DNA from 2 places in the Psychrobium sp. 1_MG-2023 genome. Region 2 is predicted to be linked to the other one. Evidence: predicted binding sites of a transcription regulator. Region 2 holds the regulator's gene; the other holds the start of a gene.
What was found. The regulator NrdR, encoded in region 2, represses ribonucleotide reductase genes. The targets are predictions, from matches to a motif close to AAACACNANATNTNGTGTTT.
Positions count from the first base shown of each region.

Region 1: the regulator NrdR is predicted to act here: its motif matches at 4,114-4,133, upstream of nrdA (class 1a ribonucleoside-diphosphate reductase subunit alpha).

Region 1 is NZ_JAUYVJ010000004.1:29,129-45,501, reverse strand. It holds gene gyrA (DNA topoisomerase (ATP-hydrolyzing) subunit A) at 1-2,128, opposite strand, end outside; gene ubiG (bifunctional 2-polyprenyl-6-hydroxyphenol methylase/3-demethylubiquinol 3-O-methyltransferase UbiG) at 2,454-3,191, shown strand; gene Q8W26_RS03140 (HAD-IA family hydrolase) at 3,209-3,895, shown strand; gene nrdA (class 1a ribonucleoside-diphosphate reductase subunit alpha) at 4,280-6,565, shown strand; gene nrdB (class Ia ribonucleoside-diphosphate reductase subunit beta) at 6,662-7,792, shown strand; gene yfaE (class I ribonucleotide reductase maintenance protein YfaE) at 7,800-8,063, shown strand; gene yvcK (uridine diphosphate-N-acetylglucosamine-binding protein YvcK) at 8,237-9,187, shown strand; gene Q8W26_RS03115 (phosphotransferase) at 9,212-10,135, opposite strand; gene pnuC (nicotinamide riboside transporter PnuC) at 10,138-10,746, opposite strand; gene Q8W26_RS03105 (hypothetical protein) at 10,759-11,019, opposite strand; gene Q8W26_RS03100 (TonB-dependent receptor) at 11,019-13,124, opposite strand; gene Q8W26_RS03095 (lauroyl-Kdo(2)-lipid IV(A) myristoyltransferase) at 13,178-14,116, opposite strand; gene Q8W26_RS03090 (DUF3025 domain-containing protein) at 14,125-15,051, opposite strand; gene Q8W26_RS03085 (DUF3108 domain-containing protein) at 15,126-15,866, shown strand; gene Q8W26_RS03080 (class II glutamine amidotransferase) at 15,990-16,373, opposite strand, start outside.
Region 2 is NZ_JAUYVJ010000021.1:13,520-29,892, reverse strand. It holds gene Q8W26_RS11735 (riboflavin synthase) at 1-233, opposite strand, end outside; gene ribD (bifunctional diaminohydroxyphosphoribosylaminopyrimidine deaminase/5-amino-6-(5-phosphoribosylamino)uracil reductase RibD) at 234-1,364, opposite strand; gene nrdR (transcriptional regulator NrdR) at 1,394-1,846, opposite strand; gene glyA (serine hydroxymethyltransferase) at 2,048-3,298, opposite strand; gene Q8W26_RS11715 (diguanylate cyclase) at 3,904-5,196, shown strand; gene ettA (energy-dependent translational throttle protein EttA) at 5,336-7,000, shown strand; gene Q8W26_RS11705 (flagellar brake protein) at 7,528-8,172, shown strand; gene Q8W26_RS11700 (PilZ domain-containing protein) at 8,299-8,652, shown strand; gene radA (DNA repair protein RadA) at 8,649-10,016, opposite strand; gene Q8W26_RS11690 (PilZ domain-containing protein) at 10,196-12,640, shown strand; gene serB (phosphoserine phosphatase SerB) at 12,709-13,746, opposite strand; gene Q8W26_RS11680 (AhpA/YtjB family protein) at 13,949-14,587, shown strand; gene deoD (purine-nucleoside phosphorylase) at 14,625-15,335, opposite strand; gene Q8W26_RS11670 (phosphopentomutase) at 15,369-16,373, opposite strand, start outside.

The DNA of each region.
Region 1 (16,373 bases), on a different contig from region 2:
ATTGATCTTCGCTAAAGCGTACAACTTTACCTTCATCAGAGAATAGCATAATTTCGCTGCCCTCTTGGGTTAGCGCTACGCCAACTAGCTCGTCATCATCACGTAAGTTAACAGCAATAATACCGTTAGCACGAGGGCGAGAGTACGCTGTCAGGTTAGTTTTCTTAACGGTACCAGCAGCGGTTGCCATTAAGATACACTTATCTTCTGTGTATTCACGAACAGGTAAAATCGCTGTAACACGCTCGTCTTTCTCAAGAGGTAATAAGTTGATGATTGGCTTACCACGCGCTTGACGAGACGCTAATGGTAGTTGATAAACTTTCAACCAGTACATCTTACCACGGTTAGAGAAACATAAAATCGTATCATGGGTATTAGCAACTAATAGACGTTCGATGTAATCTTCATCTTTCATCTTAGTCGCCGCTTTACCTTTACCACCACGGCGCTGGGCTTCATATTCGCTCAGTGGTTGGTACTTCACATAACCTTCATGTGACAAGGTTACAACAACATCTTCTTCGTTGATTAAGTCTTCTAGAGATAAATCATGAGACGCATTGGTAATTTCAGTACGACGTTCATCACCAAACTCATCACGAGCCGCTTCAAGCTCTTCACGAATCACTTCCATTAGGCGCTCAGGGCTACCTAGGATATGTAACAGCTCAGCAATTAGATCTAAGATTTCTTGGTATTCACCTAAGATTTTCTCATGTTCTAAGCCAGTAAGCTTATGTAAGCGTAAATCTAAAATTGCTTGGGCTTGCGTTTCAGTTAGGTGATATTGACCATCACGAATACCAAATTCAGGCTCTAACCACTCTGGGCGAGCAGCGTCATCACCGGCTTTTTCAAGCATTGGCGCAACATTACCTAATTCCCAACCGCGCGCAACTAATGCAACTTTAGCTTCAGCTGGGGTCGGTGAGTTACGAATCACTTCAATCACAGGATCGATATTAGCTAATGCAATCGCTAATGCTTCAAGGATATGAGCACGTTCGCGCGCTTTACGTAATTCAAATACGGTACGACGGGTAACCACTTCACGACGGTGACGTACGAAGCTCATTAACATTTCTTTTAGATTAAACAATTTAGGGCGATTATCTTCCAGCGCCACCATGTTAATACCAAAAGAAACTTGCATTTGCGTTTGAGCATATAGGTTATTTAAAACAACTTCGCCCACTTCACCACGCTTGATTTCGATAACCATGCGCATGCCGTCTTTATCAGACTCATCACGTAGTGCGCTAATGCCTTCAATTTTCTTATCTCGTACAAGCTCAGCCATCTTCTCGATTAGGCGAGCTTTATTGACTTGATACGGCAACTCATGAACGATAATCGTTTCTTTACCGTTATCAGCCACTTCAATTTCAGCACGAGCACGGATACGAACTTTACCACGACCGGTTTTATACGCATCGATGATCCCTTGACGGCCACTGATAATACCCGCAGTCGGGAAATCTGGGCCAGGAATGTACTCGATTAGGTCTTCAATTGATAAGTCTTGATTTTCAATTAACGCAAGACAGCCTGAAATCACTTCATTAAGGTTATGTGGCGGAATGTTAGTCGCCATACCTACCGCGATACCCGATGAACCATTAACCAGTAAGTTCGGAATGCGAGTTGGCAATACCACTGGAATTTGTTCAGTGCCATCATAGTTTGGCGCGTAATCTACCGTGTCTTTTTCTAAGTCGCTTAATAAAGCATGAGCGACTTTTTTCATTCTAATTTCGGTATAACGCATTGCCGCGGCAGAATCACCATCAACAGAACCAAAGTTACCTTGGCCGTCAACAAGTGGGTAACGCAATGAGAAAGGCTGCGCCATACGAACGATGGTGTCATAAACTGCTGAATCACCATGCGGGTGATATTTACCGATAACGTCACCAACGACACGCGCTGATTTCTTATACGGTTTATTCCAGTCGTTACCTAAAACATCCATTGCAAAAAGTACACGACGATGTACGGGCTTTAATCCATCCCTAACATCAGGTAAAGCACGACCTACAATTACGCTCATGGCGTAATCGAGGTACGAATTCTTTAATTCGTCTTCGATATTAATCGGCGATACACTATTGGCCAACTCAGTCATAAATCGCTAAGATCCCTGTGTTTAGTAAAACAACAACCCCCACCGCCACTGACATTGTAATTATAATCAGGCAACAGAGGCACAAAATAGGCCATGATTCTAGCATAGTTACCGAGTGAAGCTAGCCTATTAGCGCTTTAATTTGCCAATGCCCAATAAAACTCAACGTTAGACTATTGTACTTGTCTTAAATTCGTACAAATGAAGCTGAAAACACTCATTTACCTGTTGATTTTTAACCCAGAGCTTCTGGTGAATTAATCATTGTGTAAAAGATAGTAAGCCCCGTATAATGAGTTTTTTTCCGTAAGTGACTTTTCCGGCTATGCAAACTCAAGATACTCATCAGTCAAACGACAATGTCGATCACCAAGAAATACAAAAATTCGCTGCCCTCGCCCAAAGTTGGTGGGACTTACACGGTGAATTTAAACCGCTACATCTAATGAACCCGACCCGTTTAAATTACATCGCCAGTAAAAGTGATGGTTTATTCAATAAGCGTGTGCTCGATGTGGGTTGTGGTGGCGGCATCTTGGCAGAATCGATGGCGAAACTTGGTGGTGATGTCTTAGGTATCGATATGGCTGAGGAATCGCTTAATGTGGCTAAACTACATAGCCTTGAAGCCAAAGTTGATAACGTTGACTATCGACAAGTAACCGTAGAACAACTCGCCGAAGAGCAACCTCATTCATTTGATGTTGTCACTTGTATGGAAATGTTAGAGCACGTACCAAATCCAGAGTCAATTGTTGCCGCTTGCGTCAAATTAGTAAAACCTGGCGGTCAGCTGTTCTTCTCTACACTCAATAGAACCAACAAAGCGTATTTATTAGCAATCGTTGGCGCAGAACATTTACTTAAGTTAGTACCAAAAGGTACACACGAACATAAAAAGTTTATTCGCCCTAGCGAGTTAATCCGCTTTGTGGATAACCATCAAGCACGCTGTCTTGATGCTGTTGGTATTCACTACAACCCGCTAACAGAACAATTTAAGATGAATAACGATTTATCAGTTAACTATATCTTACATTGTCAGCCTAACCCTGCTCAATAATTCATATGGACACTAGCATGTCATTTTCATTTAAATTTAAGCAACACACTGTCAATGCCATGCTATTTGATCTTGATGGCACACTACTCGATACCGCCGCAGATCTCGGTGCTGCCGCCAATGCACTATTATCTCGTGACGGTCTCGAACTATTAAGTGATGACACGATTTTTCACACGGCGTCTCAAGGTGCACTAGCGTTAATTAAAGCTGGTTATGGTCATGCCCTAAGTGAGGATGACTATCAGCGATTACGCCAAGAGTTTTTAGACTATTATGAAAATAACGTAGCCACCCACTCGCGCTATTTTGGTGGCTGTGAGCAATTGCTCAACCAATTAAACGATCAAAAGATTCCTTGGGGGATCGTCACCAATAAGCCCTATTTCTATACCAAGCAGTTACTGAACAGTTTTCCATTACTAGCCACAACGCATGTCACTGTCTGTGGAGATACCATGCGAGAGCGTAAACCGTCACCCGCACCATTGATATTAGCCGCTAAATCTCTAGCGATTGAACCACAGCAGATCATTTATGTTGGAGATGCCAGAACAGATATCGAAGCAGCAACCAGTGCAAAGATGCATAGTGTTGCAGCGAACTATGGTTATATCCCACACCAAGATCCTTGTCATGAATGGCAAGCTGATATGATCGTTGATCGTTGCGATGAGCTTTGTGATCTACTGACAAATAGCTGACAAAAATTAAGCAATTTAATCGCCAATAATTTATGGTAAAAAAAAAATTAAAAAGCCCATTTTAAATTGCTTTTTTTAGGCATACGATAGAAATACTAGCCATAATGATAGTCGCCACTAACCTATAAAAAAGATCACACTTTATCCACAACTTATTCCTTTTATTAGTACTTGCAAATTCAGCCTATCCCCTCTATCTTGTAGCACATAAAATTTAACAACCCTAGATGTTGTGTATTTTGGCAACAACAAACACTAAAACAATGGATACTGTTTTTCTGTGTTGTGTTACATTAATTATGTCATGCAGTTTCGCATAATGACCCTTTTCGTTGCCCTATTTAATGCCTGTACTCTAGCGCCACCCAAATATGGATAATAAGAATGAATACAAACCTCCTAGTCACTAAACGTAGTGGAAAACAAGAGCCTATCGATCTAGATAAGATCCATAAAGTTCTCGACTGGGCAGCCAAAGATCTTGAGAACGTTTCAGTATCACAGGTTGAGATCAAAGCGCACCTTCAGTTTTACATGGGAATGAAAACCGAAGACATTCATGAAACTATTATTAAAGCAGCAGCGGATCAAATTTCTGAAACAACGCCTGACTACCAATACATGGCAGCGCGCTTAGCTGTATTCCATTTACGCAAAAAAGCTTACGGCCAATTTGAGCCACCGCACCTTTATGATCACACGGTCAAGATGTGTGAAGCTAAGCGTTATGATGACCACCTATTAGCCGATTACACGCGTGAAGAATTCAACGTAATGAACGATGCAATCGATCATTGGCGTGATATGAACTTTAGCTACGCGGCCGTTAAGCAGTTAGAAGGTAAGTATCTATTACAAAACCGTACAACCGGTGAAATCTTTGAGAGCGCGCAGTTCCTATACATGCTAATTGCCGCTGCCTTATTCTCTAAATACCCTAAAGACACACGCATGGATTACGTCGTGCGTTTTTATGATGCAGTATCCCAATTTAAGATTTCACTGCCGACACCAATTATGGCTGGTGTGCGTACCCCAACGCGCCAATTTAGCTCATGTGTATTAATTGAATGTGATGATAACCTTGATTCTATCAATGCAACATCAAGTTCAATCGTAAAATATGTTAGTCAACGTGCGGGTATTGGTATTAACGCAGGTCGTATTCGTGCAATCGGCAGCCCAATTCGTGGTGGCGAGGCCAATCACACTGGTTGTATCCCATTTTATAAACATTTCCAAACGGCTGTAAAAAGTTGTTCTCAGGGTGGCGTTCGCGGTGGTGCAGCTACATTATTCTACCCATTGTGGCACCTTGAAGTAGAGTCGCTGCTAGTACTTAAAAATAACCGTGGTGTTGAAGAAAACCGTGTTCGTCATATGGACTACGGGGTTCAGTTTAATAAAGTTATGTACCAGCGTTTAATTAAAGGCGAAAACATTACTTTATTCTCACCAAGTGATGTACCTGGTTTATACGATGCATTTTTTGCTGACCAAGAGAAATTCGAGCAGCTTTACACGCAATATGAAGCAGATGACTCTATTCGTAAGAAAACCATCAAAGCGGTGGAGCTTTTCTCATTATTTGCTCAAGAGCGTGCTAGCACAGGTCGTATCTACCTACAAAACGTTGATCACTGTAATACACACAGCCCATTTATTCCAAGTGTTGCGCCAGTAAAACAATCTAACCTATGTTTAGAGATTGCTTTACCGACGAAACCACTACAAAGCTTTGACGATCCAAACGGTGAAATCGCACTCTGTACTTTATCAGCCTTTAACTTAGGTGTGATTAAGTCGCTTGATGATTTAGAAGAGCTAGCAGAGCTTGCAGTGCGTGCATTGGATAACTTATTAAGCTATCAAGATTACCCAATTGTTGCAGCACAAAAATCAAGCTTGGCTCGTCGTACATTAGGTATAGGTGTTATTAACTACGCTTATTACTTAGCTAAAAATGGTGTAAAATACTCTGACGGTTCAGCAAACCGTTTAACACACGAAACATTTGAAGCAATTCAATATTACTTGCTTAAAGCGTCTAATAAGTTAGCGCAAGAAGTGGGTGCCTGTGACTGGTTTAACGAAACCACTTACTCGCAAGGTATCTTGCCAATTGATACATACAAGAAAGATCTTGATGTACTTTGTTCAAACGAAATGAACTTAGACTGGGAAGCCCTACGCCAAGATATTAAAACACACGGCTTACGTAACTCAACACTATCGGCCCTAATGCCATCTGAGACATCATCACAAATCTCAAATGCGACCAACGGTATTGAGCCACCACGAGGGTTAATTAGCGTTAAAGCAAGTAAAGATGGTATCTTAAAACAAGTAGTACCTGACTATTTAACATTGAAAGATAATTATGAACTGTTGTGGAAGATCCCATCAAATGATGGCTACTTACACCTAGTTGGTTTAATGCAAAAGTTTGTTGACCAAGCGATTTCGGCTAACACCAACTACGATCCAAACCAGTTCGACAATGGCAAAGTGCCAATGAAAGGAATAATTAAAGACTTACTAACTGCTTATAAGTTTGGGGTTAAAACCTTGTACTACCACAATACCCGTGATGGTGCAGATGATGCACAAGGTGATATCGTTATCGAACAAGAAGATGACGGTTGTGCAGGCGGCGCGTGTAAAATCTAATCACGCAGCGACATACTAACAAACAGTTAGCAATCAATATAAAAAGCCACCGCCTTTTTACTGCGGTGGCTTTTAACCAACATTCTAGGGTATGACATGACTTATTCAACGTTCAATCAAACTAAAAATAACCCACTCCTTGAACCAATGTTCTTGGGTAACTCGGTAAACGTTTCACGTTTTGACCAACAAAAATTACCTATTTTTGAAAAGTTAATCGAGAAACAAATTTCATTTTTCTGGCGTCCAGAAGAAGTTGATATTTCAAAAGACCGTATGGATTGGCAAAAGCTAACCTCAAGTGAACAGCATATTTTCATCAGTAACTTAAAATATCAGACGCTACTTGATTCGATTGCAGCACGCAGTGTAAACGTGACATTACTTCCATTAGTATCCTTGCCAGAAATGGAAACATGGATTGAAACTTGGGGTTTCTTTGAGACCATCCATTCTCGTTCATACACCCATATTTTACGTAATCTATTTACTGACCCAAGTGAAGTGTTCGACGATATTCTGATTAACGAAGATATCTTGAACCGTGCTAGCGATATCGCAAAATACTTTGATGACGTTATTGTCACAAGCCAATTGCTACAAGCACAAGGTGAAGGCACCTATGACGTCGAAGGCCGCACTATTGAAGTGACCCAACGTAAGTTAAAAGAGCGTTTATTCTTATGTATCTGTTCTGTAAACGCATTAGAAGCTATCCGTTTTTACGTAAGCTTCGCTTGTTCTTTCGCTTTTGCTGAACGTGAATTATTAGAAGGCAACTCAAAAATCATCAAGTTAATTGCGCGCGATGAGGCTGTTCACTTAACAGGCACACAGCATATTCTTAATTTATGGGCTGAAGGTAAAGACGACCCAGAAATGAAAGAAATCAGCGAACAAATGAAAGATGAAGGCTTACAAGTATTCCTTGATGTGGTCGAGCAAGAAAAGCAATGGGCTGAGTACTTATTTAAAGATGGCTCAATGATCGGCCTAAATGCTGAAATCTTAAAGCAATACGTTGAGTACATTTCTAACCAACGCCTAATCGCCATTGGTCATAAACCACCGTTTGCGACCGTTACTAACCCACTACCATGGATTAATTCATACCTAGTGAGTGACAACGTACAAGTTGCACCTCAAGAAAGTGAAATATCGTCTTACTTAGTCGGTCAAATTGACAGCGAACTCGACAGTGACGAGTTTGATGATTTTGATTTATAATTAAGATATGAAAGCAGTAACCTACAACAATGTGCTGTGTGATGAAAAATTCACCCAGCACAGTGACCAAACCACACTTGAATACCTTGAAGCACAAGGTGTAAAAGTGAACTACCATTGCCGTGATGGTACCTGCGGTGCCTGTCGCTGTAAACTTAATTACGGCTCGGTTGTTTACACCATAGAGCCTCTCGCCTACATCCGTGATGGTGAGATCCTTACCTGTTGCTCTCAACCAACCTCAGATATTGACATCACTAGTCAGTATTAAAAGCAGGCTTGAGTATCATCGTCACTTGATCTCGGTCACAGTTACCACACTCAGCACGATTTATGCTTAGCAATTGGTCGATTGTGACCAATTTGTTAACGTAATAAGTTGAATCGAATGCGCTAAGCAACTAGAATTAAAGATACAAATGCGATGTTCTAAGGCCATTTGCAATGGATTCAGCAAGTCATTTTAACGAACTTCTTCACTTTCCCCCTAAAAACGATTCACTCCAACAGATTGACAGCGTTGTCGCCATTGGTGGTGGTCACGGTTTAGGTCGAGTTTTATCCTCACTTAGTCACCTTGAAGGCAAACTAACAGGCATTGTTACTACCACTGACAATGGTGGTTCTACTGGGCGCTTACGTGAAACTGAAAATTGTATCGCGTGGGGTGACCTACGTAATTGCATCCATCAACTTATTACTCAACCTACCATAGCCAGTTTAATGTTTGAGTATCGTTTTGGTGGTGAAAGCGAATTAGCCCAGCACAACCTAGGCAACTTAATGTTACTCGCACTTGATAAGATGAGTGTCCGACCTCTTGATGCAATAAAACTCATCAGAGAGATGTTGCATGTTAAAAGTAATATTGTGCCAATGTCCGAGCTTCCAACGCATCTCGTTGCCTATGACCATGATGAACGTCGTGTCTTTGGCGAAATTGGCGTCGATAAGATGGTAACTATGCCCAAGAAGCTTTGTCTTGAACCGCAGGTCGCCGCAACGCCTGAGGCCATCGACGCTATCAATAAAGCCGAGTTAATCTTAATTGGCCCTGGCAGCTTCTTAACAAGCTTAGTTCCACCGTTATTAATGCCAGAATTGCGTGATGCGATTGTGAATAGTAAAGCCAAGAAAATTTATATCAGTAACCTGATTGCTGAAGATAGTCCAGCGGGCAAAATTACACGAAAGCAGCTTTTAGGTTGGACTAATACCATGACTGATATGCCACTGCCTGACGCCGTGTTAATCCATTCGACACATGAGCATGTCTGTGGCCCATATCACTACTGTGATGTGGCAAGCGAGACGTCAGCCTATCATCATCGTGATAAATTGCGAGACGCGATAAGTAGCATCTACCAGAAATTAAATGAAACGACCTTCGCTTAACAAAATACCCTGTAGCAAGAACATTTAAAGTAACAATGTCAGCTGTTGATAATATCGACGGCTGTGTTCGCTCTCAAAGTGACTATCATTGGCTTGCCATAACCAACAAATACCCGCGTAGTATAACGACATTAAATCCAGCTTAGCACGGTCGCAAATAAAGTGCGGCCGTTGTAATTGATAGCAGCTAATAAAATGCTGGAGCTGCGTTTCAGTCAAGCCATATTCGATTCGAATACTCGCCAGATCAAAATACACATCACCAATACCCGCATACTCCCAATCAATGAAATATAACTGAGTTTGAGACAGCAAGATGTTCTCTCGATTCAGATCACCATGAATTAATGTGTCACTCGTTAACACAAGGTTGCTGATCCGATCTAAGAGGTGTTTAAAACATGTTTTGATATCAAGGTTAATAACCCGATGATTAACAGAACAGTGGGCCTCACAAAGACGCCAGTAGTTTTGTAATAACTCAACAGGTTTCTTAAATACGAATAACTGATAGTCATCAGCTCTCAGCTTGCTGATGTCACACGTGTGTAGTTTTGCAAGCAGCGCAGCAAGGTCTGCAAAAGTGTCTCTATCATGCACAAACTCCCTCACCTCTTTGATGAAGTCGCACACCACTACCCCGTTAAATTCAAATTGGTCGTCACCCGATGACAACACCCCCTGCTGATCAGCATAAATGGCTAATAATGCAGGTGTAATACACAATGGTTGAATTAAATTTAGTACGGCATATTCTCTTTCTCGAGCTAAGCCGCTAGATGGGAAGTGTTGAACGTCAGCAAGAAATTTTACTAAATAGGTACCTTGCTGACACACAACTTGATAACTGATATTACTTTGACCACGCGTTAATTGCTGCTGCTTAATAATACGTTTATTCTGGAAGAAATCTAACGCACTAATCAATGGGGCAGCAGCAAACAACATTGCTAGGCTTTAACTAATTGTTGTGAGGCTTTTCGCCACTGTAGATAGCCTACGACAGCCATCACGCAATAAAGCATAAATAAGCCAGCGGTGAGGTTAAATGACTTCTCTAAGTACAAGTAAATCGACGCGCTATTGATAACAATCCAATAAAGCCAATTTTCCAGTACTTTTTGAGTGACCATCCATGTTGTAAACACAGCAAAGACAGTAGTCGCAGTATCTAAATAAGCAAAGTCTGCATGGGTATAATTATCCATCACATAACCGAGCGATAGCGTAATCGCACTCAAGACGGCAACCACTTTACAGTGGGTAAGCAGACTCCAACTAACGATAGGCCTAGGCTCAGCAGCCTCAGCATTACCGCGCCATGCCCACCAACCATAGACCGCCATTGCTAAGTAGTAGGCGTTAAGCACCGACTCCATTAACAATGCACTTTGCCAAAACAATACCGTATAAATCATGGTGCTAAAGAAAGCTGCTGGCCAACACCACTGACTTTGTCTCATTGCAAATAACAAATAAGCAATAGCGAGCACAACAGCAACAAGCTCCCAAGGAGAGCTTGCCTGCAAATCACCAAGGACTGCTTGTATGAATTCCATCACAATAATAGATTATTGATTTAATGCTGGGTCTAAATCAGCATTGATGAACTTACATACAAAAATCATTTTTCCAAAGCGCCTAAACGAGTCTTTAATTTCCTGATTTAAAATTGCCATCACCACATCATACTCACCAAATACTTGCGTACTCATCGTATTACAGCTAATACGCAAATCAGGGTTACTCTTTAAACGATCAATAAAATCTTTGATTGGCGGAATATATTGCTCGTTTAACGGATAGTTACTGATTTCAACAGATAACATCATTACCAATTTACCTCGACACTTAAGTTAACCGTTTGCGGCTCACCAAACTGAACATAGTTATGAGCTTCATAACCGTCACGCGGGTCATTACCGAAGTAAAAACCACGTACAGAATAATCTTTATCGAATATATTATGACCGGTCAGATTAATTTTCCAGCTCTCACCTTGATAACCCACGTGAACATTAGTTAACACATAAGAGTTTGATTGTTCGTCATGGCTATCAGAGAAATAGAACGAGTCTTTACCTGCTAATTCAGCACCAGCATAAAAACCGTTATCGCTTTGGTAGTTTAAACCTGCATTAAACTGATATTCAGGTGCATGAGCCATTTCACGGTTATGCATATTACGATCATCACCCTCTTCTTGAGCAATAACGTAATCTTTAATACGAGTCATTAAATAGCCGATGTTGTAATAAAGCTCTAAGTTGTCATTCGCGTTATAGCGCGTTTCTAACTCAATACCATAACCTCGACCACCGCCAGCGTTATCAATGTAACCGATGAAAGTTTCTGCTTCACCATCGACTTTATCCGTCACCCAACCTTTAAGTTGTGGGTTTTGACGGTAATGGTAAAAGGCCGCTAATTTAATGTTTAAATCATTATCTAAACTACGACCTTTAACGCCAAACTCAGCGCTATACAATGTTTCAGGATCAAAGCTACTGTTTGCCAGCAATTGGTCACGTAATTCAGGTGACTCGATATCGTCTTTTTTCGCTAATGCAACACCATTGATGCCACCGGCCTTTTCACTGCGTGCCAGTGTTAGGTATGTCATCGCTTGTTCATTAACTTGATTATTAATACTGATATTAAAACCGTATAAATTATCAGACACGCTCTCTTTAACACCAGCGTTATCGTTATAGTCTATATCGTATTCACTAACACGCGCACCCACCGTTAATGTGGTTTTTTCAGATAAGTCATAAGCGATTTGACCATAAACAGCAACATCTTGATGATCGTTCTGACTAGTAAAGTCTTGATCTTGCCAAGTGTATTGACGCACTAAACCACTATCACGTTGGTTTAAGTAAACACCTGCGACCCATGACGCTTTGTTATCAAATAACGTTTTCCCGTCAGATAAGAAACGCAGTTCTAACGTATCTTGACCACGATCGCGAAGGTATGTATCTGTTGAGCTATAACCCCAGTCATGAATACCATCGTACGTCCAATCTTCGTCATAGCCATAATGAATATCGCTGTCTAATGTTGATACTGATAGCTCAACATGAGTTTGTGCCAGACCAGTATAAAGTGCTGATACACCAAAAGCTTTAGTGCGCTGTGCATCACGGCCAGGCTCATCAGACAGAGTGTGGCGGTTAAAGTCTAAGCTAAAGGCATCGTAACCATTATCAACATCGATATAATGCATCACAGTATCGATGGTTAAATCTTCTGTAGCTTTCCAATTAAGCTTAAGCTTTACGTTGCTTTCATCAATGTTATTCGTGTCATCGGTTTTTAAAAAATCGTTAGTGATATAACCATCACTCGTTTGCTTAACAGCAGAGACACGAACACCAACACTATCGGTGACTTCAGTGCCGACAGCCACACCGGTACGAATCGTGTTGTAGTTACCATAGCCAAACATGACACGGTTATCGTGGTCTCCTGCTGGTGTTGAATCTAGTTTGATCACACCTGCTAAAGCATCATTACCAAACTGCGTTCCCTGAGGGCCACGGTAAAGCGCATAAGAGTCGATATCAAATAACATCGCCGCACCGCCAAGCCCTGAATAGTTGATCCCATCAATGATCAAACCGACTGACGGGTTAACCGGATCGACAAATTGGCTGCGTAAACCGATACCACGGATTTGGACAAAATTACCACGTGACGCACCACTTGAGAAATTAACATTGGCCATTGCACCTAATAATTGCTCACTATGTAGCGCGTTTTTTTCAGCAATTTGCTGAGCACCGATCACTGAAATACTACCTTCAGTTTTCATTAGGTTGGCTTGTCTAAAGTTTGAGGTCACTTCAATAACTTCAATGTCTTTGTTTTGTTCAGCAAACACAGGCGTAGCTAAAATCGCTAGCGTTAATAAAGATAAAGCTGGTTTCATTGGTTGGTTCCATGTAAAAAGCTGATTATTAATAGCATCAGCAAAAAATAAACTTAATAAAAACGTTCTTGGCCCGGTGGACGTGTTTTTAGAATACGTAACATCCACATATATTGACTTAAATCTCGAGCTATCAAGCGCTCCATCTGCGAATTCAAAAACAGCGCTTCCGACTCTTTACAGTCTGCACCACTACAATCATACGGAGGCTCAACTTCTAGTTTAAATCGATGACGTTCTCCGTCATAGGCAATCGAGAGGGGTAAAATTCTTGCACCCGTAGCTTTTCCGATACGACTAAGTACTGGCAAGGTTGCCTTTTCAGTATCAAAAAATGGGGCAAATTCTGAGATTTCAGCGCCATGATCTTCATCAGGTAAATAGAATAAATGTTTACCCTCTTTAATCCCCGATATCATCACTCGGATACCGCCTTCACGTACAAACACGCGGTCACAAAAACGAGTGCGCTGCTTCACAGACAGCCAATTATAGATTGGGTTTTTATGTTGATTAACAAAAGCGACTAATGGAATATTTTGGCTTAAAAAATAAGTGCCAGCATATTCAAGCCCCCATTGATGCGGGATCAAAAAGATCGCTTGCTCATTATTATCCAGTATTTTCTGAAAATGTTCCCAGCCCTCAACATCAAAACGGGTCTCAATATACTTTTTCGAGCGAAAAACGAGTTCACCTTGCCCCAGAATAGTTTGCAAAAACACACCAATATTTTTACGGATAATGACTTTACGTTCATCCTCACTTAAATGAGTAAAACAATGACGTAAATTAGTATCAATGATCCGAACAGGCTTTTTGGCTATTTTAAGGACTAATGAAGTAAGACTTAACGCAAACTTATCGCGAATACGAGGAGGAATATACGCACAAATAATTAGCAATAATACCGCAAACCAAGTGCCAATATATTTTGGATGTAACCAGCGCCAGCTAAAAGGGGCGCGGTAAATAAAACGTTCAACACTCATACTAAGACCTACCTAACTCGGTTAGAACGACGTTTTGGCCTAAAGTAATCGGTGTTGTCATAAAATTGGTCATTCTGATTCTCTTGCCACCAGCCCGGCACACCAAGCATCGGTAGTGGGGAAAGGTTGCTATTATCTTGCATTAAATCTGCTAAATTATTGGCGAGCATTGTATCAAGATGCGAATACTTATCGAAGAGCGAAAGGTTAAAAAAGTCAGATTCAACAGGTAAAAACAACGCTTTACCAGTAAAACCAATGTAAGGGTCGAGGGCTTTTTCGTAATTAGCATGGCCAATAATCATCGCATCAATACTTTTCCCCCACCCTTCACGCTGATTTACAAACGCTTCGCGCCATTGGTGGTCAGTTAAGGCTTCTTTAAAAGAAGCATCACAATAAGGTATCAACACGCCACATTCATCGAGCAACGTAATAGCATCGCGACACTTTGAGCGTTTTTTTTGACCGTAAAGCTCAATATGCTCAACATGTAATCGATTCATCTCTTTTTTGGTTTGGGGAAACAGCAAAAACATCCAAGCATTAAAGAAATCATGCCAATTAGCTTCACGTGTTGGAACAACGCCATCACGATAAATTCGCTCTTCATAATAAAGGCCATCGCTAAGTAATTCGTCGGTTTGTTCAACTAAGGTTAAGCACTGTCCTTTAGTATTAGCGATATCAGTCGGTAGTATTTGATTTAATTGTTGGCAACTTGGCCAGTCTGACCAAGTAAAATCGTTCAAAATTTGTTTAAGGTCACGAAAAATAGGAGATAATTCTAAAAAATCACTTCGCCACTGTTGCATAGCTAACATAAAACCATATATCTTCTTAATAGAGAAAGTATTGTAACGACTTTTAACACCAATTCCGATAAGTTTGTGATTTTGTCCTGTTAGATTAACGAAACTTAATCGCATACTCATGGTCAATCTTGTATTGGAATATATGTTAGTTATATCCCTATGCTTTCAACAACAGATCGTGGATAAAAATAAAAATGATAAAACAACGAATATTTCTTTTATGTGCATTATTAAGCGTTGCCTTCTCTAGTGTTGCTACAACTAATGACAACACTACAAGTGATGTACCACCAGCTGACTCCCTAAAGCTATATCAAGCCAGTTATAAATTATTTCGCCAAGGCAATGAACTCGGTGAAGGGTATCGTGAATTATCCGCTACACAGAGCGGTTATTCATTAAAAGCTCACAGTAAAATTCAATGGATGTTCTTGTCTGACTCTCGCAAAGAGCGTAGCGATTTTAGTATTGTCGATGGCATTTTTACTCCAAAACAATACCACTTTGTTCGCACGGGTACAGGTCGTGATCGTGAAGAGAGCATTGACTTCTTAGGTGAGAAAATAGAGACGGTTTATAAAAGTAATCAAAAAACGATTCGACCAATTCAACTAACCTTTGACCCACTGCTTTACCAACTAGCCCTCCGCCAAGACTTAATTGATGGTAAAGAGCTATTGTCTTATCACATGGTGCGCCGAGGAAAACAAACTCATTACCAATTTGAGCGCGTCGGCAAAGAGACCGTCAACGTGCCTTACGGCCGTGTTGAAGCAATCAAGATCAAACGTATCCGTAAAAAGTCATCACGCGAAACCTTCATTTGGGTAGCGCCATCACTTAACTACAGTGTCGTTAAGCTGGTGCAACATAAAGATGGCAGCGAACAAGCACAAATGCAGCTGAACTGGATTAAGTTTGATAACGGTAAATAGACTACCAAATTAAACGGCTCACAAAAAACGCCCAGCTAATACAATAGCTGGGCGTTTTTTTATTTACTGCTTGTTCCCACGCGTCGTCCTGACATGCTTTTATTCAGCATCTCGCTTTGATATCTAAGCGGATGCCTGCTCTTCTGCCGACTCGACAGGCGGAATATACTCGTGAAGCTTTTCACCCAGCTTAAACATCACCGCCTGACCCGAACGCATAATATGCCACTGCTCATTATTGGTCAGTGGGCGAGTTGCAATCACGGTAACAACATCATGTGGTGTGGTTTCTTTATTAAAATCAATAACCACATCAGTATCAATTAAGGTTGCTTTACCAAACGGTGCACGACGGGTGATCCAGCTAAGGTTATTTGAACAATAGGCAATCACATAATCGCCGTTGGTCAGTAGCATATTGAACACACCGAAACTTTTCAGCTTATCACCGAGTGATTTAATGAAATCAAAAATCAATTGGGTATCTTCTGGCATGCTATCAAATTG
Region 2 (16,373 bases):
ACCTTGTAATGTGTAAAACCAGTGAGGCTAACGGTTTCATTAGATACATCAGCGCAAAAACTGTCTTTATTTAGCGTTACAACGGTTAAACACACCCCGTTACTGGCAATACTATCACCGAGTTTCACGTCACTAATATCTAAAGAGTTTGTTTGAATTTCAACATGGTAATCACCACCTTGCTGTTTGAGCTGGGTTAACGTACCAACCGCTTCTATAATTCCAGTAAACATTTAACTTTGCTTCCTTTGTGGTGAGGCAATAACACGTATATCTTGCCCAACCATACGTAAATCTTTGATCGTTAAATCGACTAACTGTTCTATCCCCTGAACACTCGGCATCGAGAACAGCCCTTTATTATTTGAGCCCATCAACTTTGGCGCTTGATAGATAATAATCTCATCGACTAAATTTGCTTCGAGCAAGCCACCAGATAATGTCTGCCCTGCTTCAACCCATACAAGGTTAATATCGCGTTTAGCTAACACACTCATCAGTTGTGTTAAATCTATAGCTCCCTGTCCTGGAATCACTAACTGCTCAACATGACTAGGCCACGATAAGGCATCCTGTGTTCGACGAACTAATAAAATGGAAGACTCAATTGAAATCATTTTATGACTTGGTTTGACTCGATTTTTGCTGTCGAGAACAATTCGGATTGGCTGGCGTAATTGCTGCTCAGTAATACTACTTTTGACTTTACCAAGTTCATCCCAACGTAAGTTGAGGCTTGGGTTGTCTGCTAAAACGGTGTTTGAACCGGTCAAAATAGCACAACTTTGTGCCCTAAATGCTTGTACATCCACACGTGAATCGGCACTGGTTATCCACTGACTCTGTCCATGACTCAACGCTGTGCATCCATCAAGCGTTGACCCTAGTTTAACTTGAACAAATGGGCGTTTACGTTCCATTCTGCTCAAAAAGCCAGGGTTTAATGCGCGAGCCTGTGCCTCTAGCACATTAGATGTCACGCTAACGCCTGCGGCCTCAAGCATTTTAATGCCTCTGCCAGCTACTTGCGGGTTAGGGTCAACCATTGCAATCACAACTCTAGCAACACCCGCATCAATCAACCCTTGAGCACAGGGTGGTGTTCGCCCAAAGTGGCTACATGGCTCTAATGTTACATAAGCTGTGGCTCCTTGAGCTAATTCACCGGCTTGCGCCAAAGCGTTAACCTCAGCATGGCCAAGTCCTGCTTTTTGATGGTAGCCTTGACCAACAACTTGGTTGTCATTGACGAGAACACAGCCAACATTTGGGTTAGGCGTTGTGGTATAACGCCCAAGCTTTGCCAAGTTTATAGCTTGCTGCATAAATTCAATATCGACAACAGATGACCACTTAGAACTCATAAACCTTTCCTATTCACCAGCACTTCAATCTAGTTATTGTCTAGTTTCGCAATCTCTTTGCCAAACTCTTCAACGTCTTCAAACGCACGATAGACGGACGCAAAACGGATGTAAGCTACTTTGTCTAAGCGTTTTAATTCATCCATCACTAAATTACCAACCAACGTCGATAATACTTCTCGCTCGCCAGTCGCTCTTAGCTTGGATTTGATTTGGTGTAATGAGTTCTCGATTTCATCGACTCCCACTGGGCGACGCTCTAATGCACGAGCCATACCGCTTCGTAACTTTTCATCATCAAAAGGTTCACGTGAGCCAGTTGTTTTTATTATTTTTGGCATCACCAATTCAGCCTGCTCGAACGTAGTAAAACGTTCCAGACACTGTAAACACTGGCGTCGTCTTCTTACCTGATGCCCATCCGATACAAGCCTTGAATCAATTACTTTCGTTTCACAAGTACGACAAAAAGGACAGTGCATAAATCACCTTTAAACTTAAATTAATCACCTAAATAGCCCGTTTAATTTACTTATTAACGCGCAAAGCCACTTAGGTAATTAAACTAATTTATCAGCCACTACTTTCAAAGCAACCCAATTAGGCTAATAGTATTAGATAGAGGCATCAAGCATAAAAAAGGCCGCAAAGGCGGCCATTATATCTGGAATTAATGCAAATGATTAGCCATATACAGGTAATCGAGCACAAATTTCTAGTACATTTTGCTTAACACGTGCAATCGTTGCTTCATCATTGATATCGTCAAGCACGTCACAGATCCAGCCAGTTAGGGCTTTAGTGTCAGCAACAGTGAAACCACGGCGCGTAATTGCAGGTGTACCTAAACGTAGACCAGAAGTTACAAACGGAGAACGAGGATCGTTTGGTACTGAGTTTTTGTTTACTGTGATGAAGGCGCGGCCTAAAGCAGCGTCAGCATCTTTACCTGTGATGTCTTTATCGATTAGGTCAAGTAACAACAAATGGTTAGACGTACCGTTAGAAACAACTTTATAACCGCGTTCTTGTAATACTTCAACCATTGCATTAGCGTTATCTAACACACCCTGTTGGTATGCTTTAAACTCTGGTTGTAATGCTTCTTTAAATGCTACCGCTTTTGCCGCGATAACGTGCATTAATGGACCACCTTGGCCACCAGGGAAAACAGCAGAGTTCAATTTCTTTTGAACCGCTTCATTTTCACGCGCAAGGATTAAACCACCACGAGGACCAGCAAGTGTTTTATGTGTTGTTGTAGTTACAACATCAGCTACTGGCACTGGGTTAGGGTAAAGACCCGCAGCTACTAGACCAGCGATGTGAGCCATATCTACGAATAAGTAAGCACCTACTTTGTCAGCGATATCGCGGAAACGTTGCCAATCAACGACACCAGAGAATGCAGAGAATCCAGCAATAATCATTTTTGGTTTGTGCTCTAAAGCCAACTCTTCAACTTCAGCGTAGTTAATATCACCCGCTTCATCTAAGCCATATTGCTTAGCGTTGTATAGTTTACCTGAGAAGCTTACGTGTGAACCGTGAGTTAAGTGACCACCGTGTGCTAGGCTCATGCCTAATACCGTGTCGCCATGCTCTAATAAAGCTAAGAATACCGCTGAGTTAGCTTGTGAACCTGAGTGAGGTTGAACGTTAGCGTAATCAGCACCAAATAATTCTTTTGCGCGATCAATTGCTAATGTTTCAGCTTTATCAACGTACTCACAACCACCGTAGTAACGTTTACCTGGGTAGCCTTCAGCGTATTTATTGGTTAACTGAGAGCCTTGAGCTTCAAAAACACGCGGGCTAGCATAGTTTTCAGAAGCAATAAGCTCAATGTGCTCTTCTTGACGGGTCGTTTCTTGGTTAATTGCTTCAAACAATTCTGGATCGAAATCGGCAATGTTCATATCACGTTTAAGCATTATAGGCTCCACTGATAGCGTTAATAAATTAAAAAAATTTCGGGTATTCTACATGTCTAGACGGCTAAATCCTAGCCATATCTGTGACTTTTATCAAACTTTTGTTGCCTTACAACGAGTCCATTTTTCCTGATACCACTTTTGTTATCTTGAACAATAAAAAGTGCATAATGCAATCAATGATTCGTTCTTGTAATAGTCAGTATCCCCAGAATGAAAGCTTATAAGATAAAGCTGTAAAGTGCTGAATTAATTGTTTCTTGTTTGTGGGGCAATACACCCCCTCCCTGATAGCCCCCTCTTTAATTAAAGTCAGCTCAATTTATAACTCAACACCTAACCCTCCGTATTTTTAACACTAGATGGGTATTTTGAAAACAGCGCACACAAAATTATGTTAAACCGCTCTGGGAACACTTACTTTATACTCAATTGTTGGATAGTATATAAACAATAATTTAACAACAATAAGAAATTTAAACGTCTCAAGTACGGTCATTATTGATAGAGATATGAACTGAACAAAATGAAAGCTGTGAAGCAATTATATAGCCTCATGACTAGCCATAAGGAGAGATAATGTTAACTAGTAAATTGAGGGCACTATGACGCCTATTGAGCTACTTGAACTATTAAACAGTCAACCTGATGGAATAGCAAAGCTTTCACCAATTGATGGGCGATACCTATTTGCCAATGATCGAGAGTTAATCTATCGCGACATTTCACGTGATGAGTTAAGGTCGGTATCTATATTTAACTTCTTTACAGCTGATGAAAACGCAGAACTCAAGCAACTCTTTTTGACTTGTGTTAACACCCCTGACACAGCCCCTATTTTCTTTACCTACCAAAGCGGAGCACTGCTATTTGAGATGACACTGGTGAAAACTAAAGATAATTGCATCGCCAGCACCTTAAAGGATATCACCAAACAGCATAGTCTTGAGCAATTACAGAAAGAGCAACAAGAAAGCATTAAATGTCTCAATGACGCAGTGACTAGCGCCAACGTTGGATGTTGGGATTTTTATCCAAAGCAAGAGAGGATTCTAGCTAATAAGACCTGGGTCACTCAAAAAGGCTACAAGGATTCAGACTATAGGGTAGATACTAAAGACTTTTCAGAGGTCAGTGGTGGCCTATCCAAATGGGCTTCGATTGTTCACCCCGATGACTTAGAAAAAACATCAGCATTAATTACCCAACACCTAAATGGCGAAACCCCAGTCTATGACGCTATTTTCCGTATGAAATTTGGTGATGGTCAGTGGCACTGGATTCATGACATAGGAAAAGTAACCTCCCGTGATAGTAAAGGGAGTGCATTGCGAATGAATGGTGTACATATTGACATTACCAGCTCAAAGAAACTAGAACTTGAAATAGAACGAATTTCATCAACAGATACATTAACGGGTATTTTAAACCGTCGTAATTTTGAATCTATATTTAAGTCAGCAATTAACGCATCTAGGCAACATCAGACCTTAATTTGCTTCCTTATTATTGATATCGACCTATTTAAAGAATTCAACGATACTTATGGCCACCAAGAAGGTGATCGTATTCTTGAAAGCGTTGGTGCAGCACTTAATAGCTCGCTATCCCGTCACGGCGATTACTGCTTTAGATTAGGTGGAGAAGAGTTTGGAGTTATTTTTAACGCTGATACTCATCAAAGTGCGATAAGTTTCTCCGAGAAAATAAAGTCTAATATAGAAAGAGTTAACCTCACTCATCAAACAAATGGTTCCGACCGTTTTATCACAGTTTCTATGGGCTTACAGTGTAAAGGGCACAAAGAAAAAACAACCTCGGTAAAAGAGATGTATAGGCAAGCCGATGAGTTACTATATCAAGCTAAAAGAAATGGGCGAAATCAAATCTGCTATTAAGGGCACTTTTACTTAACAACATTAAGGGAATTGCTTCTTGCCCTTACCAAGAGCTATTGCATGTTAGCCATATCGCCATTGCGTTTTTTTGTTTACACTATGGGCATAATTATCAGCTCATTAATTTTAGGATTATCCAATGGCTCAATTTATTTATTCAATGAACCGTGTTGGCAAAGTGGTACCGCCAAAGCGTCATATTCTTAAAGATATCTCTCTTAGTTTCTTCCCTGGTGCAAAAATCGGTGTGCTTGGTTTAAATGGTGCAGGTAAATCAACTCTGCTAAAAATCATGGCTGGTCTTGATACCGATATCGAAGGTGAAGCACGCCCATTAGCCGATATTCGCATCGGTTACCTGCCTCAAGAACCTATTCTTGATAATGAAAAAACCGTTAAAGAATCAGTAGAAGAAGCGTTTGCTGAAGTGAAAAACGCCCTAACCCGTCTTGATCAGGTTTATGCAGAATACGCAGAAGAAGGAGCTGACTTTGATGCCCTTGCTAAAGAGCAAGGAGAGTTAGAAGCATTAATCCAAGCGCAAGAAGGTCATAACTTAGACCATGCTTTAGAGCGTGCTGCTGACGCACTTCGCCTGCCAGCGTGGGATGCAAAAATTGGTGTTCTTTCTGGTGGTGAGCGCCGCCGTGTTGCGTTGTGTCGCCTCTTACTAGAAAAACCTGACATGCTGTTACTTGATGAACCAACCAACCACCTTGATGCAGAGTCAGTGGCTTGGTTAGAGCGCTTCTTACATGATTATACGGGTACTGTTGTGGCAATTACCCATGACCGTTATTTCTTAGATAATGTTGCAGGCTGGATCTTAGAGCTTGACCGTGGCCAAGGTATTCCTTGGGAAGGTAACTACTCAAGCTGGCTAGAACAAAAAGATGCCCGCTTATCACAAGAAAAATCACAAGAAAAAGCACGTCAACGCTCAATAGCCAAAGAGTTAGAGTGGGTACGTACTAACCCTAAAGGCCGTCAAGCGAAGAGTAAAGCGCGTATGGCTCGCTTTGAGGAGCTTAACACCAACGATTACCAAAAGCGTAATGAAACAAACGAGCTATTTATTCCACCGGGGCCACGCCTAGGTGATAAAGTGCTTGATGTGACTAACCTGAAAAAGTCATTTGATGGTCGTGTATTAATCGACGACTTAAGCTTTAGCATTCCAAAAGGCGCTATTGTTGGGATCATCGGTGCCAATGGTGCAGGTAAGTCGACTTTATTTAAAATGATTACGGGTGCAGAGCAACCTGATTCAGGTGAAATCACTCTTGGTGAAAGCGTAGTTTGCGCAAGTGTTGATCAGTTCCGTGATGATATGAATGAAAACAACACTGTTTTCCAAGAAATCGCCGAAGATCAAGACATCTTAACCGTTGGTAATGTCCAAATCCCATCACGTGCTTATGTGGGCCGCTTTAACTTCAAAGGCAGCGATCAGCAAAAACGTATTGGTGAGCTGTCTGGTGGTGAGCGTAACCGTGTTCATTTAGCTAAGCTCTTAAAAGCGGGCGGTAATATGATCCTGCTTGATGAGCCAACCAATGATTTAGACGTTGAAACACTGCGTGCATTAGAAGATGCCTTATTAGAGTTCCCTGGCTGTGCCATGGTTATCTCGCATGACCGTTGGTTCTTAGACCGTATCGCGACTCACATCTTAGATTACCGTGATGAAGGTCAAATCAACTTCTTCGAAGGCGCATACACCGATTATGAGAAATGGTTAAAAGAAACCATCGGTGAAGCAGCAGCTAACCCTCACCGTATTAAATACAAGCGTATTTCTTAATACACTCTTAGATTGACCGTATATAAAAGGCCCCGTTTTATCTAAATAAAACGGGGCCTTTTTATTTAACTAATTAAAAATTTCAGTACAAGTTAAACGCCAGAGCACTATAGTTTGTATTTCATCGCGAGATTAGTTGATAGTATTTTTAGCGTTGTAAGCTCTCTAAGTAGTGTAGACACTTTATTCTTGTCCATTATCACAACCTGCAATTTATGCGTGCTAAAAAGAGCACAACTTAACTTAACTTAACTTAACTTAACTTAACTTAACTTAACTTAACTTAATTATTACCCTCTAACTCAATGATAAAATAAATTTAATACCAGGGTAATTTGGCTATTATAAAAAATACTTATTCATCCCTTTGTCTGATTATTTGATAAAAACCTTGAATCAATGAATATTTTTCTTTTCTTGAATTGATTTACGTCAGGTTTAGTCTAAATTACAAACTACAACACCAACTTTAGCTATCGCTAATGTTACAATCCTCTTTACCTTAAATTATTATTAATAGGGCTATTGTGAATATCGATGAATTAGGTGACTTGGTTGGAACCAGTGTTTTACTTAGAACCACTATATCTCAAAGAAAATATAGGGCTAACTTTATAGGCTATAAAAAAGATAAAAGTATCATTTTGACTAAGCCCAGTTCTCACTGTGGTGGGGAAGAAAATAGCTTACTTGCTGGCGAAGAAGTGATTGTTCACTTTTTATCGAACGCTAAAGCTTGCGCCTTTAAGGCTGGTGTTATGCATATTGCTTCTGCTCCATATCCTTATATACATTTAACCTACCCTCGCCATATTCAATTTGAACAATTCCGTCATTATAATCGTATTAAGATAAAAGACGCCTCCGCCACATTATTAATTCCAGAGAATGAACCTATGGAAGTCTCTGTCATTGACATGAGTATGGGTGGACTCCAACTAGAATGTTGCTCATCATGCCTTGATGATGGCGCGCATATCAATATTGAGTTCGCTTTACCTGAAGAGTTAGATATTGAGCCGGTTGTTTTACCCGTTACCGTGCAAAACCATCACCATGGTCAAGGTGGCATCGAGCTTTATGGGTTAAAATTCGATCCTCTTAAGCCAGATAAAACGGCAAGATTACAACAGCTTTTAGGGTACTTTGTCTCCCTACCAGCCGAGAACTAATCTTGTTTATCAGCAAATATACAATGCTCTGGCATCCTTTAACGTGGAAAATTAAGTTGTAATTCAGGTTAATAATACGGTAATTTGACTATACTAAAGAGAGCGTTAAAAACTAAAGAGAGAATGATGGAAGATAAAAGACTTTTTCAGCGGGTATTATTTAGCCATGACGCAAAATTAATCATCGCTGAGCAGCAATGGTCAACACAAATCCTCGACTTATCACTGCATGGTTTCTTGTGTACTGAACCAAGCCTTTTTCCCGCGGACACAGGAGATCATGTTCAGTTAGAGTTAAAATTAGGCGACGAGCACATTATTAAAATGAATGCCATCATTGCTCATGTCGACAAACACATGCTTGGCATGAAATGTCATCACATTGACCTTGATAGCATTGCTGAATTAAAACGCTTAATGCAGTTAAATATTGCTAACGAAGAATTACTAAATCGAGATATAACACAACTGGCTCGCTAAAAAATCGCCTCAATGGCTTGTGAAAGCTTTTTAACGCCGATGATTTCCATCCCTTTTGGGATTGTTTTTGGTACATTTCCCATCGGTACAATGGCGCGAGTAAAGCCGTGTTTAAACGCTTCATTTAAACGCTCTTGCCCACTCGGCACAGGGCGAATCTCCCCCGCTAAACCAACTTCGCCAAACACGACTAAGTTATGACCTAAAGCTTGATTTTTAAAGCTAGAAACCATCGCTACTAATAAGGCTAAATCTGAAGCAGTTTCAGCTACTTTTACTCCGCCAACCACATTAGCAAAAACATCTTGATCGGACATTTGAAGTCCTCCATGACGATGTAATACAGCAAGTAGCATGGCTAGCCTGTTTTGTTCTAAGCCAACGGCTATTCGACGCGGGTTTGGCATCTGAGAATAATCCACCAGCGCTTGAAGTTCGACCAATAATGGGCGAGTCCCTTCCCAAATAACCAACACAACAGAGCCCGGGCTTTCTTCATCATCACGAGATAAGAAAATAGCTGACGGGTTAGTCACCTCCTTGAGCCCTTTCCCTGTCATCGCAAAGACACCCAATTCATTAACCGCACCAAAGCGGTTTTTATGACTGCGCATGGTTCTAAAACGGCTATCAGTCGAGCCATCTAATAAAATAGAACAATCAATACAATGCTCTAAAACTTTTGGCCCAGCTAAGCTGCCGTCTTTTGTTACATGGCCAACAAGAAAGATAGCCACGCCAAACTGCTTTGCAAAACGAGTCAGAAAAGCTGCTGATTCACGTACCTGAGCCACACTCCCAGGTGCAGATTGAATATCAGCAACATGAACCACTTGAATAGAGTCAATAACCATAATCTTAGGTTGTTCTTGCTTGGCAATATCACAAATCGTTTCAACAGACGTCTCAGATAGCATTTTGAGCTTGTCGGTTGGCAAGCCTAAACGACTAGCTCGCATCGCAACTTGTTGCAATGACTCTTCGCCAGTAACATACAAAGCCCCCATTTGATTAGCCAGTCCACACATCACTTGCAGTAATAATGTACTTTTACCTGCACCGGGATTACCACCAATAAGAATAGCTGATCCGGGTACGATACCACCACCTAACACACGATCTAACTCTTGATAACCACTGCCTAAGCGCGGTAACTCATCTAATGAAATTTGTTCTAATGTTTGAACTTTGCTTTGTGTGTTCCCAGCATAACCTGAGAAGCGAGCACTGCGAGCATTTACAGCGGTATCAAGACGAACTTCGGTGATAGTATTCCACGCTTGGCAGGCATTACACTGTCCTTGCCAGCGTGAGTGTTCCGCACCACAGTCATTACAAACGTAAGAAGTTTTAGATTTTGCCATAATAAATTTTAACCACCGACATAATAGGCATATAAATTGCTTTATAAATAATAGTCCTAGCCATTACACAAACAGTGTATGGTTTGGAGTTTGTTGCGGTTATTCTACCTCGATATGGTAAGATTACTTAGCGCATCGTCGATTTATTTTTATAGCAAAATAGGAAAGTGTTCACCAATATGCCTGTAGATACTGACCACGCTTTAATAAGCAGTATTATTCCTTATTTTCACGATCAAGATTTTAACCAACGATTTGAAGATCTCACGCTTCAACTGTCAAAGTCTCGACGCTTTTTAGTTAAAATGGAAGTTAATCGTCTCTATTCTGAATGCTCTCGTGCGATTGACCTAAGGGGGCGTGTGGATGGTGAATGTAGAGAGTTTCAATTTGAAGGACTTACCCATCACCTTGATGATTTAGCCATTGAAACGTTCAATGAAGCTATCTCTGTATACTCTAAATACACCACTGGTGTTTTTGAAGAAGTCTCTCAAACAAAAAATTCTTATCGCGAGCAACAAGATGATGTAGATCAGCTGCGCCGTGAATCAATAGAAGAGGCTGCCAAACAGAAGAGACGAACACCAGCAAAGATGGAAAGTGTTACGGCACAAGTACCAGTCCACCATGCAAAAATCATCGATCTCGCGCAATTTCACTTAAGAAAAGAAGAGCGAATCAATACTCTATCACCAGTCACCGTTCGCTTAGCCAATGGCAGAACGGCTAACGGTATCACCTCTAATTTATCAGTTCATGGCGCCAAAGTTAAACTTGCGAGTCAACATGCCATTCGTGTGGGTGATACACTTTATGTAAAGCATAATGAAATCGAGCAATTGCCCGATAGTGAGCCAGTCAATCTAGAGCTCGCTTATACCGTGTTGAATATTCAGACAAAAAATGAAGCTTCTTGGTATCAATTAGAACGTCAACACCTCGATGAAAAAATTGATAGCGTTCTTCAAGCACACTTAAAAATTCAAAAAAACCAAGTAACCACAGATGTTGAACACGTCATTGATATGTTAACAACCTTTGGTTATCAACAACTCTACAGCAGCAAGTTTGTTGGCCTACCCATTTTCTTTAGTCAGAACGATGATCAGTATCATGCTGAATATGCTTTATGTAACCCGGCAAATCGTCACATCATAAACTATTGGCAAAGCAGTAATAACATTCTGCGGGTCACTGGCCTACTAAGAAGTAAACGACTGACTCGTATTCTGAAACTATTACAATCTAAGCCAAACCAATTATTATACTGTTTCACCCATATTGCCAAAGGCAAAAAATACTTTTACAGCGCCACAGATTATGAATTAAAGCATACTGGATTAACGGACTTGTTCATGCAGTTTGGTGCAAAAAAAGAAGGCTGGCGGGTTTATCAATTACAATTGGCGCCGATTACTGATCACCAATGGCGTTTACCCAATGTACTACCTAAGCACTTAACCGCCAAAGACAGCGCAAAGCCAGAACAACATCAATATTTAGAATCCCTATCAGAGCTCGATCTCATGGGCTATCTTATTGATATTACTTCAGAGCAAGGTAGAAGCTTTTACCAGCAACGGCAGCCCAAAAAAAATGAACTCGCTAAACTGAAAGTTTTTTGTCACAGCGACACAGCACAAGCCGGGCTCAAATTGATTGACACTAATTATCAATCATTACGCCAAGAAGACCGCTTTAATTATCAAACACCGGTGATTATCCATCACAATAAACAAACCTTTAAAGGCTCAACGGTCGACTTTTCTGTCCACGGTATGCAAATTCTAATGAAGCAATCTGTACCGATAACGGCTTCAGACATCATTAAACTGGAGTTTCCATTGTTAGCCAAAGTTAGCGGAAACCCTGAACTGGCATTTTTACAATACCAAGTTATGCGTGCAACTCCTGATGGAAAGCAGCTCAATTTAAAGATAGAAATCAATGATGAGACAGAGCATGGACCAAAGCTTATTTATAAAATAATCAAGAATAATAAACGTAAACTGACCGCACAAATAGCTCCTCCCGCGGACTTTAATAAACTGTTAAAAACCTTACATTGCGAAAAAAATGATACCTTACCAATCATCATATCGAAGAAAGGAAATACCTATAAAGTATCTCACCTGGTTCAAACTCGCGAAGAGAATCGGCTGCTCAACTTATTCTCTGCTCAATCGACAATGTTAGGGTATGGAGATACGGCATGTATCGCAAAAAACAATTTATTTAATCAGATATTTGCTAATTCACTAAAGAAAATATCTCCGACGTCTCCAGCGGTGTCACAAGAAATTTATATCCAATTAAGCACACCAGCCGATAGTCATGACTATCATACCTCAACGCGCTTATTTGAAGAGTTTGAAACGAAAGAAGACCACCAAGCATTTATCACTTTAGCAAAGCAACAAGGTGAGTTTTTCGCTATTAGAATTTACATTAGTAGAACCAATAAGGTCGATTACAAAGCGTTCTCCCGAGAGCTTATCTATGCCGCTAAGCAATCAAGTTTCAAAACTCGTCAGCTTCAAGCCCAGCTTGATTCAGTGATCGGAATAGCCGAGATGACTGACATTAGTGAAGAAGTTTTACAACGGTTTGATTTAATCTAAGAGAAGCAGTAAACATCTTATATATCAGGGGCCTTAATGTTATCAAGAGCCCCTTTCATAACCGCCTTCTATCGTTTTAACAACGCAATAATCGCCGCTAAATTACCTTGGTTAATCGCTACACTCGCCTGCTCTTGTACCAACGGTTTAGCATGATAAGCAACGCCGAGCGCTGCCTGCTCCATCATCACCAAATCATTGGCACCATCACCTATTGCGATGGTTTGAGATAAAGGAATGTCATATTTTTCAGCTAGGGCAACTACAGTCTCAGCTTTAACTTTTGCGTCAACAATACGCCCAACTACTTGCCCAGTAAGCTCACCAGCTTCATGCTCGAGCACATTTGAAACAGCATCATCTAACGCTAATAAATCTTTTAAATTATCAGCAAAATAAGTAAAACCGCCAGATGCAATCGCCACTTTCCATTGATGAGCCTTAAACTGCTTCACCAACTCCGTCATACCGGGCATTAATGGTAAGTCTTTAGCAATGACATCGAGTAATTCAAGCTTTATCCCTTTTAATTTTCCCACGCGAGCACGCAAGCTTTCTGCGAAGTCTAATTGACCTTGCATCGCTAATTCAGTAATTTCAGCAACTTGCTCACCGACACCAGCAAGCTTAGCAATCTCATCAATACACTCGATTTCAATACTGGTAGAGTCCATATCCAGAACAACTAGCCCCGGTTGTGCTAAGTCTGGAAAATTGCTAATACGATTTACATCCACATCATAATTTGATGCAGCTTGATTAACCTCTTCAATCGACACAACTTGATTCAATAACAGCTCTAACGATTGGAAACCCGCGATAGAAATAACGGGTTTAATCGCCAATAGGCTGCCTGAAAGCTTATTAATTAAAGTGTTAACTAATTCTTCTGAGATGCGAGGCGCCGTCACCACTAGGTGCTCTGTACTCACAGGGGCAGCCACAGAAGAAGTAACTAGCTCAAAGTCATTACTAGGAGCATTAGATGCTAATACATTAACATGACCTGCAGTATTGAATAACACATAACAAGATGGGTCAGCAACTGACGAAATAAACTCAAAGATATTTAAACGTGATGAAAAATAAACATTAAACTGTGACACAACACATCCTATTACAGGTGAAAAATTAATTTATGTCGTTAAACTAGCAAAAAACGCCCGAGTTTGAAATTAGCATTTTTGTCAATATGGAATAAAATTACAACAATTGAACAGCTATAATAAATGAAGAAACCATTAAATCTTACTTGCTCGATTAAATTTATCGTTTATTATCAATAACAGGGAAGAAAAAGGTTAGTTCATGAAGCAAAGTTCATTAATAAAACAAGTAATAATAAAACGTCTAAGCCAGTTATCCTTAGCGTTACTATTAGTTATTTTACTCGGTGTTTTATTATGGCACTCGAATCAACAGTCAAAAGAGATGCGTCAACAGCAACAACAAGCGATTGCTAGCACCCTTAAACAGCAATTAGCCTTAGCCGCCACCATGGGATTAAAGCTTAATGAGCAACAACAGTTGCAATGGCTAGCTCAAACCCTCACAGAATCACCTCTGATTAATGGTATTTGGATCCATCAAGCCAATGGTACATTAATGGCCGAATCATTAGAGAATGGCATTGGAGACGAATCTAAATCAGTTATTTTAGCGGCTGAGATACGCCAAGATGAATTATTAGGTTATCTACGATTAAGCTTAGATAAAGATGAATTTGTACAGCCGATTATTGCCATTCAAGATGAACAATTAAAGTGGCAACGTTGGTCACTAGGACTAGCCGTGCTGATAGGTTTTTTATTAGCGAGAGCCCTTTCTCAAAAGCGCGCAAACTATTTATTACGAGACTTGGTCAAACGATACACCAAAGCACAGTATCAAGAAGCTAAGGAAGAAAAAGAACAACAAGCGCAACAAAAAAAGGCTGAAACGAAGTAATCAATTCAGCCTTTTTCAATATGTAACAACGCTAGTGCTAATCGATAAGTAATGATTCTAACGTCAGTTTAATCATCTCATTAAAGGTTAACTGACGCTCTTCAGCCGTTGTTTCCTCACCTGTGCGAATGTGGTCCGAGACAGTCACAACACATAATGCTTTCGCCCCAAACTCAGCAGCAACGCCATAAAGTCCCGCAGCTTCCATTTCAACACCTAACACATTCATTTTTTCAATAGTATCGAACATGCTTGGGTTGGGAGTATAGAATAAATCAGCCGTATAGACATTGCCTACAGCCGCTTTAATACCGTGAGCTTTTGCAGCAGTGACAGCATTAGCCATTAATCCAAAATCAGCAATTGCCGCAAAATCTTGGCCTTGGAATCTTGCACGGTTGACGCCCGAATCGGTACATGCGCCCTGTGCAATAATCACATCACGGACTTTTACGTCAGTTGAAACAGCGCCACAGCTACCGACACGAATAAGGTTTTTAACCCCATATTCCGTGATCAGCTCTTTTGCATAAATTGAGATCGAAGGGACCCCCATTCCTGTTCCCATCACAGAGACGCGCTTGCCTTTATAGATACCAGTGAAGCCAAGCATATTGCGAACATCATTAACCTGAACAACATCAGTTAAGAAGGTTTCTGCGATGTATTTTGCACGTAGAGGATCACCTGGTAATAAAATTGTTTCTGCGAAATCACCCGCTTGTGCATTAATGTGTGGAGTTGCCATAAAATAACCTTTAAAACTGTTTATATAAAATAATTAGAGAAATGATTTTCCGTACGCTAGGGCCGGTAAATTTAAATAGGATGCAATCGATTGCCCGATATCGGCAAACGTTTCGCGCTTACCGACACTGCCACCAGCAAGTGATGGGCTATAGAAAATAACAGGAATATGCTCACGGGTATGATCACTGCCTGGCCAACTTGGATCACAACCGTGATCGGCGGTCATTACCAATAAATCATCATCAGCCATTTGCGCTAAAAACTCTGGTAAGCGCGTATCAAAGTACTCAAGCGCAGCTGCGTAACCAGCAATATCTCTACGATGTCCATAAGCTGAGTCAAAATCAACAAAGTTGGTAAAGACAATACTCTGCTCCGGTGCATTCAGGTGGGCAGCAAGTGTTTTATCAAATAACTCAGTGAGCCCAGTCGCTTTTATCTTTTGAGTAATTCCTTGTTCGGCATAAATATCTGATATCTTACCGATGCTAATGACTTCCTTACCAGCATCTTTAGCGAAGTCTAACAATGTCTTTGCTGGCGGTAATACGGATAAATCACGTCGGTTTCCCGTACGTATGAAGTTTGCTGACTCACTGCCAATAAATGGACGAGCAATCACACGCCCGATATTATATTTATTTAATATTTCACGAGCGACAGCACATACATCCAGTAACTTATCTAAGCCAAATGTTTCCTCATGCGCTGCAATCTGAAAAACACTATCAACAGAGGTATAACAAATTGGCATCCCTGTACGTATATGCTCTTCACCTAAACGTACTAAGATGTCGGTGCCAGAGCCATGACAGTTACCCAAAATACCCGGCAACTCACAGCGCTCAACTAACTCATCAATCACCGATTGCGGGAATGAGTTTTCTTTATCGCTGAAATAGCCCCACTCAAATAAGACAGGGGCCCCGGCTATTTCCCAGTGACCGCTGGGTGTATCTTTTCCAGAACTAATTTCTTGGGCAAAACCATATTGAGCCATTGGCACAACCGATGAGTCTAACCCTTGCGGAAAGTA